DNA from 2 places in the Xanthobacter sp. AM11 genome. Region 2 is predicted to be linked to the other one. Evidence: riboswitches for the same ligand, from Rfam matches in the RefSeq annotation. Region 2 holds a riboswitch; the other holds the start of a gene.
The links. A riboswitch is a leader RNA that binds a small molecule or an ion and turns the genes downstream of it on or off. The one in region 2 is predicted to bind glycine.
Positions count from the first base shown of each region.

Region 1: it holds a riboswitch for glycine, as region 2 does, so the genes downstream of both, ACI7BZ_RS18180 (D-amino acid dehydrogenase) here and gcvT (glycine cleavage system aminomethyltransferase GcvT) in region 2, are expected to answer to the same signal.

Region 1 covers NZ_JBLAOA010000001.1:3,968,190-3,974,841, reverse strand. The annotation lists gene ACI7BZ_RS18195 (branched-chain amino acid ABC transporter permease) at 1-967, opposite strand, end outside; gene ACI7BZ_RS18190 (branched-chain amino acid ABC transporter permease) at 970-1,893, opposite strand; gene ACI7BZ_RS18185 (branched-chain amino acid ABC transporter substrate-binding protein) at 1,960-3,138, opposite strand; glycine riboswitch at 3,368-3,467, shown strand; gene ACI7BZ_RS18180 (D-amino acid dehydrogenase) at 3,644-4,900, shown strand; tRNA gene ACI7BZ_RS18175 (tRNA-Thr) at 5,367-5,442, opposite strand; gene ACI7BZ_RS18170 (DUF4332 domain-containing protein) at 5,771-6,178, opposite strand; gene ACI7BZ_RS18165 (hypothetical protein) at 6,224-6,385, opposite strand; gene ACI7BZ_RS18160 (hypothetical protein) at 6,402-6,652, opposite strand, start outside.
Region 2 covers NZ_JBLAOA010000001.1:1,219,456-1,226,107, forward strand. The annotation lists gene ACI7BZ_RS05775 (OsmC family protein) at 1-51, opposite strand, end outside; gene gcvH (glycine cleavage system protein GcvH) at 74-448, opposite strand; gene gcvT (glycine cleavage system aminomethyltransferase GcvT) at 445-1,614, opposite strand; glycine riboswitch at 1,848-1,946, opposite strand; gene ACI7BZ_RS05790 (hypothetical protein) at 2,061-2,735, opposite strand; gene ACI7BZ_RS05795 (M16 family metallopeptidase) at 3,053-4,414, opposite strand; gene ACI7BZ_RS05800 (M16 family metallopeptidase) at 4,426-5,829, opposite strand; gene ACI7BZ_RS05805 (hypothetical protein) at 5,980-6,652, opposite strand, start outside.

The DNA of each region.
Region 1 (6,652 bases), 2.7 Mb from region 2:
CACCCAGCAGCACGATGGAGATGAGGATCAGCGAATCCCCGAGCGTGAAGTTGGAGGGGGCGATGAAGCCCGCCATGAAGGCGTAGAGCGCACCCGCGAGCCCGGCGAGCACGCTGCCGAACACGAAGGCGATCGCCTTCCACACCGCGGGGCGGATGCCGAAGCAGGCTGCGGCGGTCTCGTCGGCGCGCACCATGTCGAGGGTCAGGCCGGCCCAGGAGCGTTCCAGCCGCTGTGTCAGAACCATGGAGGCGGCAAGCAGCGCCAGCGCCGCCACCAGGTAGACCGCGTATTGCGACACCTCGAGGCCCAGCATCTCGAACGGGCGGTTCGGCCGCCAGCCGAAGAGGTCGATGCCGCGCACCTGGAGCCCCTGGGGGCCGCCGAGAGTGTCGTTCACCTCCAGGAAGCCCTTGAACAGCATGGCGAAGGCGATGGTGACCACGGCCGCGTAATGGCCGCGTGCACGGCACAGGGGCAGCACCAGGATCGCCCCCATCACCCCCGCCACCAAGGCGGCGAAGGGGAAGGCGAGGATGTGCGGCAGGCCGGACTGCACCACCACCGCGCCCGCATAGGCTCCCGCCCCGTAGATCGAGGCGCCGGCGAAGTTGACCACGCCCGCATCCCCGGTCTGGACGTTGAGGCCGATGCAGACGGTGGCGGTGAGCAATACGCTCGCCAGCATCAGGAGGTTGAAATGGTCGTCCAGGAACACGAAGGCCACGGCCAGGACGGCGACGATCGCCGCCGCGCCCATGAGGCCCTCATGGGTGGTGAAGGCGGCGGCCAGCGGGCGCGCCAGCGCCCGGCGCCGCAGCAGCCAGCCGAGCGCCAGCGCCAGCGCGCCCACGACCGCCACCTCCCATTGGTGCTCGCCCTTCAGCAGGAGCACCACCCAGGCTGCGCTCGCGGCGATGGCGCCAAGACCCACTGCGACCGGATGCTTTGCGTGACGTTCGGCCATGGTCAGACCCTCTCGCTCGGGGCTTCGGCGAGCAGGCCGGTGGGCCGCCACGTCATGATGAGGATCACCACCGCGAAGGTGAAGACGTCGCGGTAGGCGCTGGGGATGGGCAGGGCGACGGTGCCGATGGTCTGGAGCGCGGCGAACAGGAAGCCGCCGACCAGGGCGCCGTAGAAATTGCCCATGCCGCCGATGATGGCGGCCGAGAAACCGGCGACGCCGAGGAACAGGCCCATGCCGAAATTGATCTCGTTGTAATAGAGCCCGTTCATCACGCCGGCCACGGCGGCGAGCGCCGAGCCGAGCGCGAAGGTGCCGAGCACCACCACGTCGAAATTGACGCCCATCAGACGGGCGGTTTCCGAATCCTGCGCCACCGCCTTCATGGCGAGGCCGTAGCGGGTGCGGTTGATGAAGACGTGCACGGCGATGATCACGGCGAGGCCCGCGGCCAGGAGGATGAGACTGTCGTAGCGCAGCGTGACGGCGCCCAGCTCGACGCTGCCGGCGGGCAGCAGGCGCGGGAACGGCTTGGGGTTGGCCCCGTCGGGATAGAACAGGCGCACCGCTTCGCGCAGCAGGGTCCCGGCCATCAGGGTGATGAGCAGCACGTTCAGGGCCGGCGCCCGCCGGAGCGGCAGCACCAGCACCCGGGCGATGACGATGCCGAGCAGCGCGGTGACGAGGATGGCGCCGCCGAGCGCCAGCGTGATCAGAACCCAGGAACTGGCGGCCAGTCCCGAGGTGCTCAGCGCCGCGGCCACCGTATAGGCGGCAAATGCACCCACCATCAGCACGTCGCCGTGGGAGAACTTGATGACGTCGAGGACGCCGAAGAACAAGGTGAAGCCAACTGCCACGAGGGCATACATCATCCCCAGCATCAGGCTGTTGGTGATGTGCTGGCTCAACGCCGCCATATCCATGGAAACCGGCTCCGGTGAAACGGGAAAGGTCGGGTGCCACCCCCTCGCAGGGGGGTGGCGGCACGCTCACTGGCGCTTCTTCAGCCTGCGCTGGCCGGTGGCGTATTCCGACTGCTCCCAGGGGAGCCACTTGCCGTCCTGGACAATGTAGGTGGTGATGAGGGCAAGCTCGTTCTGGCCGTCCTTGTCGAAGGTGATGGGGCCGACGATGGAGGCGGCGTCCTTCACTGCCATCAGCTCCTTCACCACCGCCTTGCGGCTGGGGCCGACCTTCTCGATGGTGTCGAGGAGCAGGTTCATGGCCGCGAAGGAGAAGGGCCCCCAGATTTCCGGCGGCTCCTTGAAGCCGGCCTTCTCGTATTCGGCCATGAAGAAGCGGCCGCCGGGCAGCTTGGCGATGGGCACGCCCGCATGGAACGCCAGCGCGCCCTCTGCGAGCGGGCCGAGCGTGGTGGCGAAGGTGTCGGAGACGATGCCCGAGGCGCCCTCGAACTGGATGTCGCCGAGGCCGAGCTTGTCCATCTGCGAGCGGATGCGGATTCCGAGCGGGGCGAGGCCTGCAAAGTAGATCACGTCCGGGTTCAGGGCCTTGATCTGGGTAAGCTCGGCGGTGAAGTCCTGCTGGTCGGACGAGACGCCGTAGCTGCCGAGGATCTTGCCGCCGGCATCGGTGATGAACTTGGTGAAATACTTGTTGTGGCCCTTGCCGTAATCTGTAGTGTCATGGATCACGGCCCAGGTCTTGAAGCCCTGCTGGGTCATGAACTTCGACGCGGTGAACTCCTGGCTCAACATGGTGCCGTTGACGCGGAAGACCTCGTTGAAGTCGTTGCCGCTGGTGATCTCCGGCAGCACTGCGCCCCACACGATGGCCGGCAGGCCGAATTCATGGAACACATTCACCGTGCCCATGGCCACCGCCGAGCAATAATGCGCCACGGCGCCGATGATCTTCTTGTCGGTGGCGGCCTTGGTGGCCACCTGGATGCCCACGTTGGGCTTGCACTCATCATCCATGGCGACAAGGCTGTAGGTGTATTTCGCCTTGGGGTCCTGGTTGCGCAGGGCGACCGCGAGGCTCGCCGAATTGCGTGCGCCGATGCCGATGGCGGAGACGCCCCCCGTGAGCGGGCCGATGAAGGCGACGGAAACATCATCCTTCGCCTGGGCCGCGGGGGTGCCGAGCGCAAGGCAGGCGAGGGCGCAAGCGGCTGCGCGTCGCAGCCGGTCGAGTGCTACGTTCATGTGTGCCGATCCTCTGGAAGATCCGCCCCGTTTCTCGGGGTCTGGAAGAACTGATTTCAAGGATAGACAGTCACTTTCATAAAAGTCAAACGACTTGAATAAAATTTCTGTGGCCCGCGGCAGCTTGCCGTTTCTAGCTTTTACCCAGGCCGATCGGGCCGGCGCGAGGCGCGGCAGGGCGCCCCCATATTGCGCGGCAAGAGGATTTGGGGGACAAGCAGGCGTCCAACCATGTCGCGTGGGAGAGACCGCCCCGGCACCTGCCGGCGGCGGCGCCGACGGAGCAAGCGCCCCAGGAAACTCTCAGGCAGAAGGACCGCGCGACAGGACAATCTGGAGAGAGGCGCTGGCCGGGACACCGGCGGGGCGCCCACCGAAGGGGAAGTCTTCCGGCCGGCGCGGCCTGCGCCCGGCGGGCGGATCACGCTCTCAGGTGCCGGGACAGATGGGGCTTGCCGGAGCGCTTTGGCGCTCCTCCTGTCCCCGTGCGCTCCGAGAGGAAGCCATGTCCCATTTCGCCGTCATCGGCGCCGGCATCACCGGCGTCACCACTGCCTATGCCCTCGCCCAGAACGGTCACCGTGTCACCGTGATCGAGCGCGAGCGCTATCCCGCCATGGACACGTCCTTCGCCAATGGCGGGCAGCTTTCCGCCAGCAATGCCGAGGTGTGGAACCACCTATCCACCATCGCCAAGGGCCTGAAGTGGATGATGCGCAAGGATGCGCCGTTGCTGCTCAATCCCGCGCCGTCCTGGCACAAATATTCCTGGCTCGCCGAGTTCCTCGGCGAGATGCGCCATTATCGCGCCAATACGGTCGCCACCGCGCGCCTGGCCGTGCTGGCGCGGCGCCTGCTGATCGAGACCGCGGAGCGCGAGGGTATCGACTTCGACCTGGAGCAGCGCGGCATCCTGCACATCTATCGCGACCGCGCCGGCTTCGACCATGCGGGCCGCGTCAACGCCTTGCTGGTCGAGGGGGGGCTCGATCGCCGCCCGGTGACGCCGGCGGAGATGCGCACCATCGAGCCGGCGCTGGAAGGCGCCTTCCACGGCGGCTTCTACACGCCCTCGGACGCCACCGGCGATATTCACAAGTTCACGCGCGGCCTCGCCGATGCCTGCCGGGGGAGAGGCGTCATGTTCCTATGCGAGGCGAAGGTGGAAGCCGTCGCGGCGGCGGGCAATGGCGTCCGAATCCGCTGGTCCCCGGCGGGGCCGCAGCCGGGCGCTGCCGAGGTGCTGGAAGCGGATGGCGTGGTGATCTGCGCCGGCATCGCCAGCCGCGCCCTCGCCGCGCAGCTGGGCGATCGTGTGAACATCTATCCGGTGAAGGGCTATTCCATCACCGTCCATCTCGACGATGCGGCAAGCCAGGCCGGCGCGCCGTGGGTGAGCCTGCTTGATGACGCCACCAAGATCGTCACCAGCCGGCTGGGGCGCGAGCGCTTCCGCGTCGCCGGCACGGCTGAGTTTGCGGGCGAGAATCGCGACATCCGTTCCGATCGCATCGCCCCGCTGGTGCGCTGGGTGCGTTCGCTGTTCCCGAGCGTCGGGACCGGGCGCATCCAGCCCTGGGCGGGCCTGCGGCCGATGATGCCTTCCATGATGCCGCGGGTCGGACCGGGGCGGCGCCCGGGCATTTGGTACAACACCGGCCACGGCCATCTCGGCTGGACCCTCTCGGCCGGCACGGCGCATCTGATTGCCGAGGCCATCGGCGCGGCGGATCGTGCGGCGGCTGAACGCCGCGTCCAGTAGGGGGCCGGGGGCCAGGGAAGGGGCCAGGGAAGGGGTCAGGCGCGCGCGGTCGCTCCTTGGCCCCGTTCCCGTGCCCACGTCCACTTCCACGTCCACTTCCACGTCCACTTCCACTTCCACGTCCACCTCCACGTGGCGGGAAGGTGGAGCAGGACGCCCGCGACGTGGCGACCAGGGAAAGGCGCTTCTCCTTGCCGACGATGCGTCACTTCAATTGCCAAAGACGCGCGCCGCTCGGCGTGACGAAAAGCTGCAAGCCTCCGCCATCGGCAAACCTGCAGGGCTTTTCCGCCGGCCTGGCGTCGCCAAGGGCGCGGGCGAGGCACGGCATCGGGGGTATCGCGCTTGGAGGGGCGATGCCCCCAACGGCCTCGGATGCAGCGGGATCAGGACGGACGAGGCCCGACGCATCAAAGGCAAAAGCCCCCGACTTTCAATGCGTTCTGGACGATCTCGGAGGGGCAGGTGGTGCCGCGGAAGGGATTCGAACCCCCGACCCACGCATTACGAATGCGTTGCTCTACCAGCTGAGCTACCGCGGCATGGGGCCACTCTTTACGGGTTGGGCGGGGCGTTTTCAAGGGTGGAGTGCCGATGGCGGCGGCGGGGCAGGGGCTTTTCCCCGCTCCTCAACGGCGGGGCCGGGCAGAGGGATGCGGCAGCGGGCCGGCGCCGGGTGGGGCGTGGCGCAGGCCCGGTCCGTGTTTTCCGGGAGCCTGCGCTTTGGCGCCGGCCGCCTGGCACGCGCTTTTGTCTCGGCGTTACAGGGCGATACACCGATCAAGCGGATTCAACTTGACCGGATTGCGCTCTGGCGCGTTCGCCCGGGGCGGATTTTCCCTGCAGGGCGCCCCGGGGCGGTTGCGCGCCTCAATAGGTGAGGGTGGGCGGCAGCTCCTTGGCCTGGGCGATCCACTTCTCCACCATGCTTTCGGTGGGCAGCGCCCGCACCAGCTTCTTCTTCTCGTTCACGTCGGCCATGGCCTTGGTGAGGTTGGCGGCCACGCGGGTCTTCAGCTCCTTCACCGTATCCACCCCGGCGGCTTCCAGGAGCTCGGAATATTCCTCGCCGACGCCCTTGATGCGCATGAGGTCGGCCATGTTGGCCCACTTCAGGATGCGCGCCTCATCGAGGCCGGTGGCGGCGGCCAGCTCCTTGCGGGCCTTGGGCGTGGTGGCGGCCTCCAGCAGGGCCTGGGTGGTGGTGAGGCCGGCGGCCTTCAGCTTCTCGGCATAGACCGCGCCGATTCCCTCGATATCCATGATGGGATAGGACATGCACTCCCCCCTTTTTCGAGACGGCTTCCGTGCGAGCCGGCAAGATCACGACATATCCCGCCGCCAAGTCAAATGCGGCGTCAAATGCGGCGTCAAATGCGGCGTCAAATGCGGCGTCAAATGCGGCGTCAAATGCGGCGTCAAATGCGGCGTCAAATGCGGCGTCAAATGCGGCGTCAAATGCCGCCGCGCGTCATCCACCGCCATGTCGCGGCCGCGCGGCTCACACCACCTGCCGCAGGCCGGGAATGGCGCGCACCAGCGCATCCACCGGCTCCGGGCCCACGGTCTCGCGCGCATAATCCATGATTTCGCGCACTGCGGTCTGAACCTGGGCCATGGTGAGGCCGTAGGCCATCATCCGGTCGGCGACGTGCATCAGCCGCGCCATGCCGCCGAAATGGCGCTCGGCCGGGGTGGTGGCATCGGTTTCGGGGATCCCGCCGGCCAGCTCCCGCGCCCAGGGATGCGCCG
Region 2 (6,652 bases):
GGCCTCGCCACGCTCCCACCGGACGGTGGCAATGGGGGTGTCATCGCTCATGGTGTGCTCCTGGGCCAGCGGCTCACAGCGTGTCGAGGAAGGCCTTGTAGGCGTGCGCGTCCATCAGCGCGTCCAGCTCGGCGGGATCGGAGAGCCGGAGCTTGATGAACCAGCCCTTGCCTTCCGCCGCCTCGTTGACGAGGCCGGGGGCGCCTTCGAGCTCGGCATTCACCTCCACCACCTCGCCGGAGACGGGGGCATAGACCTCGCTGGCCGCCTTCACGCTCTCCACCACGGCGGCTTCCTTGCCCTTCTCCACGCTCTTGCCCACGTCGGGCAGCTCCACGAACACCACGTCGCCGAGCTGGCCCTGGGCGTAATCGGAAATGCCCACCACGGCCACGTCGCCCTCGACGCGCACATATTCGTGGTCCTTGGTGTAGCGCACGGTCGTCATGTCAGGCCCCCGGCTTTATGTTTGCGCGCATAGCGCGTGGGTACGAACGGAAACGGCGTGACCACGGCGGCGAGGGGCCGGCCGCGGACCAGGATTTCAAGGCGGGTGCCCGGTGCCGACAGGGCCGGCGGCACATAGCCCATGGCCACGGGGGCGCCGAGGGTGGGCGCGAAGCCGCCCGAGGTGACGCGCCCCACCACGGCGCCGTCCTGGGCGATCTCGGCGCCCTCGCGGGCCGGGGCCCGGCCGTCCAGCCTGAGCCCCACGCGCACGCGCGCCGGCCCCTGCGCCAGCTCGCGGCGGATGCGGTCCGCCCCGGGGAAGCCGCCTTCCTCGCGACGGCGCTTCTGCATGGACCAGACGAGGGCCGCCTCCACCGGCGAGGTGGAAAGGTCGATGTCATGGCCGTAGAGGCACAGCCCGGCCTCCAGCCGCAGGCTGTCGCGGGCACCAAGGCCGATGGGCTTCACCTCCGGCGCGGCGAGGAGGGCGGACCACAGATCCGGGGCCGCTTCCTCCCTCACCGAAATCTCAAAGCCGTCCTCGCCGGTATAGCCCGAGCGGGAAACCTCCACCGGGATGCCATCGAAGGTGGTGGCGACGGCGCCCATGAAATCCAGCGCCAGGGTTTCTGGTGCATGGCGCGCCATGACCTTTGCGGCCTGCGGCCCCTGCAGCGCCACCAGCGCCCGCGGCCGGTCCGCCACCAGCGTCACGTCCTGCGGCAGCCGCGCCGCGATGTGGGCGAAGTCGCCGGCCTTGCAGGCGGCGTTCACCACCAGCAGCAAGGTGCCTTCGGCGGCGCGGTCCAGCGGCCGGGTGACCATGAAATCGTCGATGATGCCGCCATCCGGCGCCAGCAGCTGGGAATAGCGCTGCCGGCCCGGGGCGAGGGAGACGAAATCCGCCGGGGCGAGGGCTTCCAGCGCCCGGGCGGTGGTCTCGTGGTCGGGACCCTGCAGCAGGGCCTGCCCCATGTGGGAGACATCGAAGGCGCCCGCATGGGTGCGGGTCCAGGCGTGCTCCGCCAGGATGCCTTCGGAATACTGGACCGGCATGAGATAGCCGGCGAACGGCACCAGGCGTGCGCCAAGGCGCGCATGAGCGCCGGTGAGCGCCGTTTCCAGCAGCGGTTTTGTTTCGTGCGAGGGCTCGGAGGATGCCACGATCAGGTTCCCGGACGACAGCGCCAGTTGACGGGTCCTTGCGGACCCGCGCGGCGCCCCCTCTGTCTTGCGAACCTGAGAGATTTCGCCACGCCTCGTGGAAGGGCGCAGCTTACTCCTTCGGTGAGCGATCGGCGTGCCCTGGGATGGACTTTGCCCTGCCACCCGATTGCTGCGCAATCCGGTTCAGAGCGAACGTCCGGGCCTCCCGCCGTCGCTGCTTTCCAGAGCCTCGTCCCCCTGCGGTCCTTTTGCCTGAGCGGTTCCGGGGCGGTTGCGCCTTCGGCGCCGGCCCACCGGTGACGGCGGCCGGTCTCTCCCGCAGGGATCGTCCGATGCACGTTCGGACCTGAAGCCCGAACGTTGCGCGCAGCATAGGGGAAGTTGCGGCCGCGTCAACGCGCGGAGGCATGTGCCTTGGCAGGGCGGCACCGGCCGCCCTCATCTCATTGCGGCTTGGGGCCGAACACCTCGGAATCGCTGCCGCCGGAGCTGGCGGGCGGCTTGCGCGGCTTGGCCGCGGCGCTGGCCTTCGGCTTCTCCTTGGCTTCGCTGCCCTGCGGGTCGAAGCCCACATAGACCACATAGCGTTCCATCTCGCCCGGCTTCAGCAGCGGGAACATCACCTGGTCCTCCACCACGGTGAATGCCGCCTGGCCAAGGTCCGTGGGGACATCCACCGGCACGAGGAAGAATTTGGTGGTGATGGTCTTCGGCGTCGGGCCTTCCTGCACCACGGCGATGCGGATGGGCACCTTCACCTGCCCGGGCGCGCCCTTCTCGCCGAGCAGGATGCGGCCTTCGATGCCGACCTTCACCTGCATGTTGCCGCCGACGATCATGCATTCGCGCGCCAGCCGGCCGATGCTGCCCTGCAGGCGCAAGGCGCCGGTGGACTTGTCCGTGACCTGCCAGGTGGCCGCGCCGGTGCGCACCGTCACCACCGGGCAGTCATAGGTCTGGGCGGAATTGCCGGTTCCCACGGTGAGCGCGCCGGTGGTGACGCTGTTGACCACCCCCGCCGAGGTGCCGCCGGCCGCCACACCCACATCCTGCGCGCCGAAGCTCCCGTCGAGGCCTTCGCCGGCCCCGCAGCCCGCCAGCGCGAGGGCCAGCGCCATGGCCGCCGCCCGCGCTGCGGCCGGTGCCGCGCCAGGCCCGCAGGTCCGCCGGGCCGCAGGGGAGCGTGCCGCCAAGGCGGGGACCGTGCATGCCGGCATCGGACCGGCCGGTTCTGGATGGGCCATTTCGGTCAACTCCCTGCTCCTGTGCCGTATGGCGCGCGTTTATAGCAAACCCCGCCGCGGACCCGGAAGCATGCGCAAGATCTGGTTAGCCTGCCAGGCGCTCCCGGCAACAACCCCTGTCGTCCATCCGCCGATGGCGGCGGGACGACCGGATGGAGAACGCTCCCGTCTCCATCCGGCAGGATCACGTTCTAGCCGCCGGACAGGCCGGCCGGCTTGCCCACCACCACCACGAGGGCGTCGCGGGCGGTGGCGAGCCGCCCGGCCACCCGCTTCAGGTCGTCGAGGGTGACGGCGGCGATGAGGGCGTTGCGGCGGTCCACATAATCGATGCCCAGGTCGTCGAGCTGGATCTGCAGCAGCTGCCCGGCCACCTTGGCGGAGGTATCGAAGCGCAGGGCATAGCTGCCCATCAGGTAGCTGCGCGCCTCCTCCAGCTCGGTGGCGGTGGGGCCGTCCTTGAGGATGCGGCGGAACTCGTCGGTGATGATGGCGATGGATTCGCCCGCCCGCTCGTTCTTGGTGGCGGTGCCGGCAAACCAGAGCCCCGTATGGGAAAGGGCCACCTGATAGGAATAGACCGAGTAGGCAAGCCCGCGGGCCTCGCGCACCTCCTTGAACAGGCGCGAGGAAAACGCGCTGCCGCCGAGGATGTGGTTGAGCACGAAGGCGGGGATGAAGTCCGGGTCGCGGCGCTCCAGCCCCCCCGTGCCCATCACCACCACGGACTGCGGCACGTCCAGGGAGATGACATCCACCGTGCCGATCTTCTGCGGCGACACGTTCGCCACGGGGGTGAGGGTGGCGGTGGCGGGCAGGGCGCCGAAGATGATGTCGAGCCGCCGGCCCAGCTCCGCCGCATCGATGTCGCCCACCACCGCAACCCGCAGGTTGGAGCGGGCGAAGGTGCGCCGGGCAAAGCCGGCCACGTCGTCGCGGGTGATGCGCGGCACGCTGTCCAGCGAGCCGTCCACGGGCCGGCCATAGGGATGGTCGGGGAAGGCGAGGGTGAACCAGCGGTCGTTGGCCAGGGCGTTGGGCTCGGTGGACCGCCGGCGCAGCATGGCCATCTGCGATGCGCGGATGCGCTCCAGCGCCTCGGTGTCGAAGCGCGGCTCGCTCACGGCGAGGCGCAGGAGCTCGAAGGCCTTTTCCCGGTTTTCCGAGAGGGTGCGCAGGGAGCCGCGAACCTCGTCCCGCCCGGCATCGAAATGCAATTCCACCGCATGGTCGGCCAGCGCATGCTGGAAGGCGGCGGCGTCGAGCGGGCCGGCGCCCTCGTCCAGCAGGGACGAGGCGAGGTTGGCCACGCCGGGCAGGTCCTTGGCGTCCTGGGAGGCGCCGCCGAGGAAAGCGAACTCCATGGCGATGAGCGGCAGGGTGGTGTCGTGCACCAGCCAGGCCTTGATGCCGCCGGGGCTCGTCACCTCGGTGATGCGGCTGGACTGGGACTGGGCCGCGGTACTGGACAGGAGCGAGAGAGCCATCGTCACCATCGCGAAGAAGAGAGGGCCGGCGCGCAGGGCGCTGCCGGCGGCATCAAGGAAACGCACGGCGGCCGCCTTCACGAGCGGCTGTCCTTGCGCGCCGGCTCGGGCTTCGTCGCACCCTTGGCGGCGTCCGGCGCGGCCTTGGCTTCCGACGCCATCAGGTATCCGGTCACGGCGCGCCCGGCCACCAGATAACGCTGCGCGGCGGCCTTCACCTGCTCCGCCGTCACCGCCTTGACGCGGTCCGGCCAGGCCTGAACATCCGCGGCGGAGAGGCCGGTGGCCCAGGCCGCGCCGTAGATGCGCGCCAGCGTCGCCTGGTTGTCCTGGGCGTAGATGGTGTCGGCGGTGAGTTGGGTCTTGGCGCGGGCCAGTTCCAAATCGTCCACGCCCTTGTCCTGCAGGTCGGCGATCACACCGTCCACCGCCGCTTCCAGCGCCTCCAGGCTCACGTCGGGCCGGGGCGAGGCATAGGCGACGAAGCGCGTCGTATCGTATGCGGTGCTTTGATACCAGGAACCGGCGCCGGCGGCGAGGCCTTTCTCCGCCACCAGGGTGCGATAGAGCCGGCTGGTCTGCCCGCCGCCGAGGATCTGGGCGAGCACTTCCAGCGCCTCCGCCTCGCCGGGCTGGGCGGTGCGGGAGGACGGCACCAGATAGCTGCGCTGCAGGCTGGGCTGGGCCACCCGCGGATCGGCCAGCGAGACGCGCCGGTGGGCGCGGGGCTCGGGCTCCTGCGGGCGGGCGCGGGGCGGGGTGTCGGCGCGGGCCACCTTGCCGTAGGTCTTCTGCGCCAGTTCCTTCACCGCCTCGGGATCGACGTCGCCCGCCACCACCAGCAAGGCGTTGTTGGGGGCATAGAAGCGGCGATAGAAGGCAAGGGCGTCCTCGCGGTTCAGCCCCTTGATCTCGTGCTCCCAGCCGATGATCGGGTGCTGGTAGGGGTGATTCACATAGGTCGTGGCCTGCAGCACCTCGGAGAGGCGCGCGCCGGGATCATTGTCGGTGCGCATGCGGCGCTCTTCCAGCACCACGTCGCGCTCGGGCAGCACCACTTCGTCGGAGAGCTTCAGGCCGGTCATGCGGTCGGCCTCGAAGCCCATCACCTTTTCCAGGTGCTCCTTGGCGACCCGCTGGAAATAGGCGGTGTAATCCTGCGAGGTGAAGGCGTTCTCCTGCCCCCCGAGACGCGCCACTTCGGCCGAGAACTGGCCCTGGGGGTGCGCGTCCGTGCCCTTGAACATCAGGTGCTCAAGGAAATGGGCAATGCCGGACTTGCCCGGCTGCTCGTCGGCCGATCCCACCTTGTACCACACCATGTGGGTGACCACCGGGGTGCGGTGATCGGGGATGACCATGACCTGAAGGCCGTTGTCGAGCTGGAACTGGGACACCTTGGGGCCGGCGGCTTCGGCAAGGCGGGACGGCAATGCGGCCGCGCTGGCGGCGAAAATGGCAATCATGGCGAGGCGGCTCATCTGCACGTGGCGATCTTCCGGTATTGCGCGCCCCGAACGGTGCGCACGTCAAGGATAGATAAGGCGCTTCGCCGCCGGTTTAAGGGCAGGCGCCCCGGCGGGGCCGCACCTCGGCCCCTTCCACCCCCGCCCGTGCCGTTGCGGGACGGCCTATTGCTGGCGATCGAACAGGGTGGGGAACTTGAACGGCTCCTTCTTGTCCTCCACCACCCCATAGGGGGCGTTGGGGGCCGGAGTCTGGTAGCCGGGCGGCGGCTGGAGCAGGTTTTCACGCTCGGGCTCGCCGTTGAAGGTGAGCTGGTCCTGCTTGCCGGTCACGCTGTTCATCCAGCCGGTGAAGCCGAGCTGGCTGGGCATGAGCACGTCGCGCTGCGAGCCGGCGCCCACCGGCTCCGTGGGCGCGTTGCTGGCGGTGCCCAGGGTGGTCCGCCGGCCCTTGTTCAGCTCCGAGGGCAGCAGCGGCCGGCCGGGATCGTCCCGCACCACCGGCTGCTTGGCGGCTTCCGCCTCGCGCTTGCGGCGGGCCACGTCCGGGTCCTTGGGCCAGTTGGGGTGGGCCTCGGCGGCGCTGGCCTGGGGCGGGGGCAGGGATTCGGGCGTCTTGGGCGGCACCACCAGGGGGGCGCGCTCGCGATAGTCGATCTCGGGCTTGGCTTCCTCTTCCTTCAGGCCGAGGAATTCCAGCGCATTGTCCATGAAATTGCCTTCGAAGCCCTGGGCGGCGGCAGGCGCGGACCCGGCGGCGGCGAGGCCCGTGCTCAAAATGCCGGCATACACAAGGGCGCGCAGCGCGGACGGGACGGGGGATTTCAGGCTCATGGGC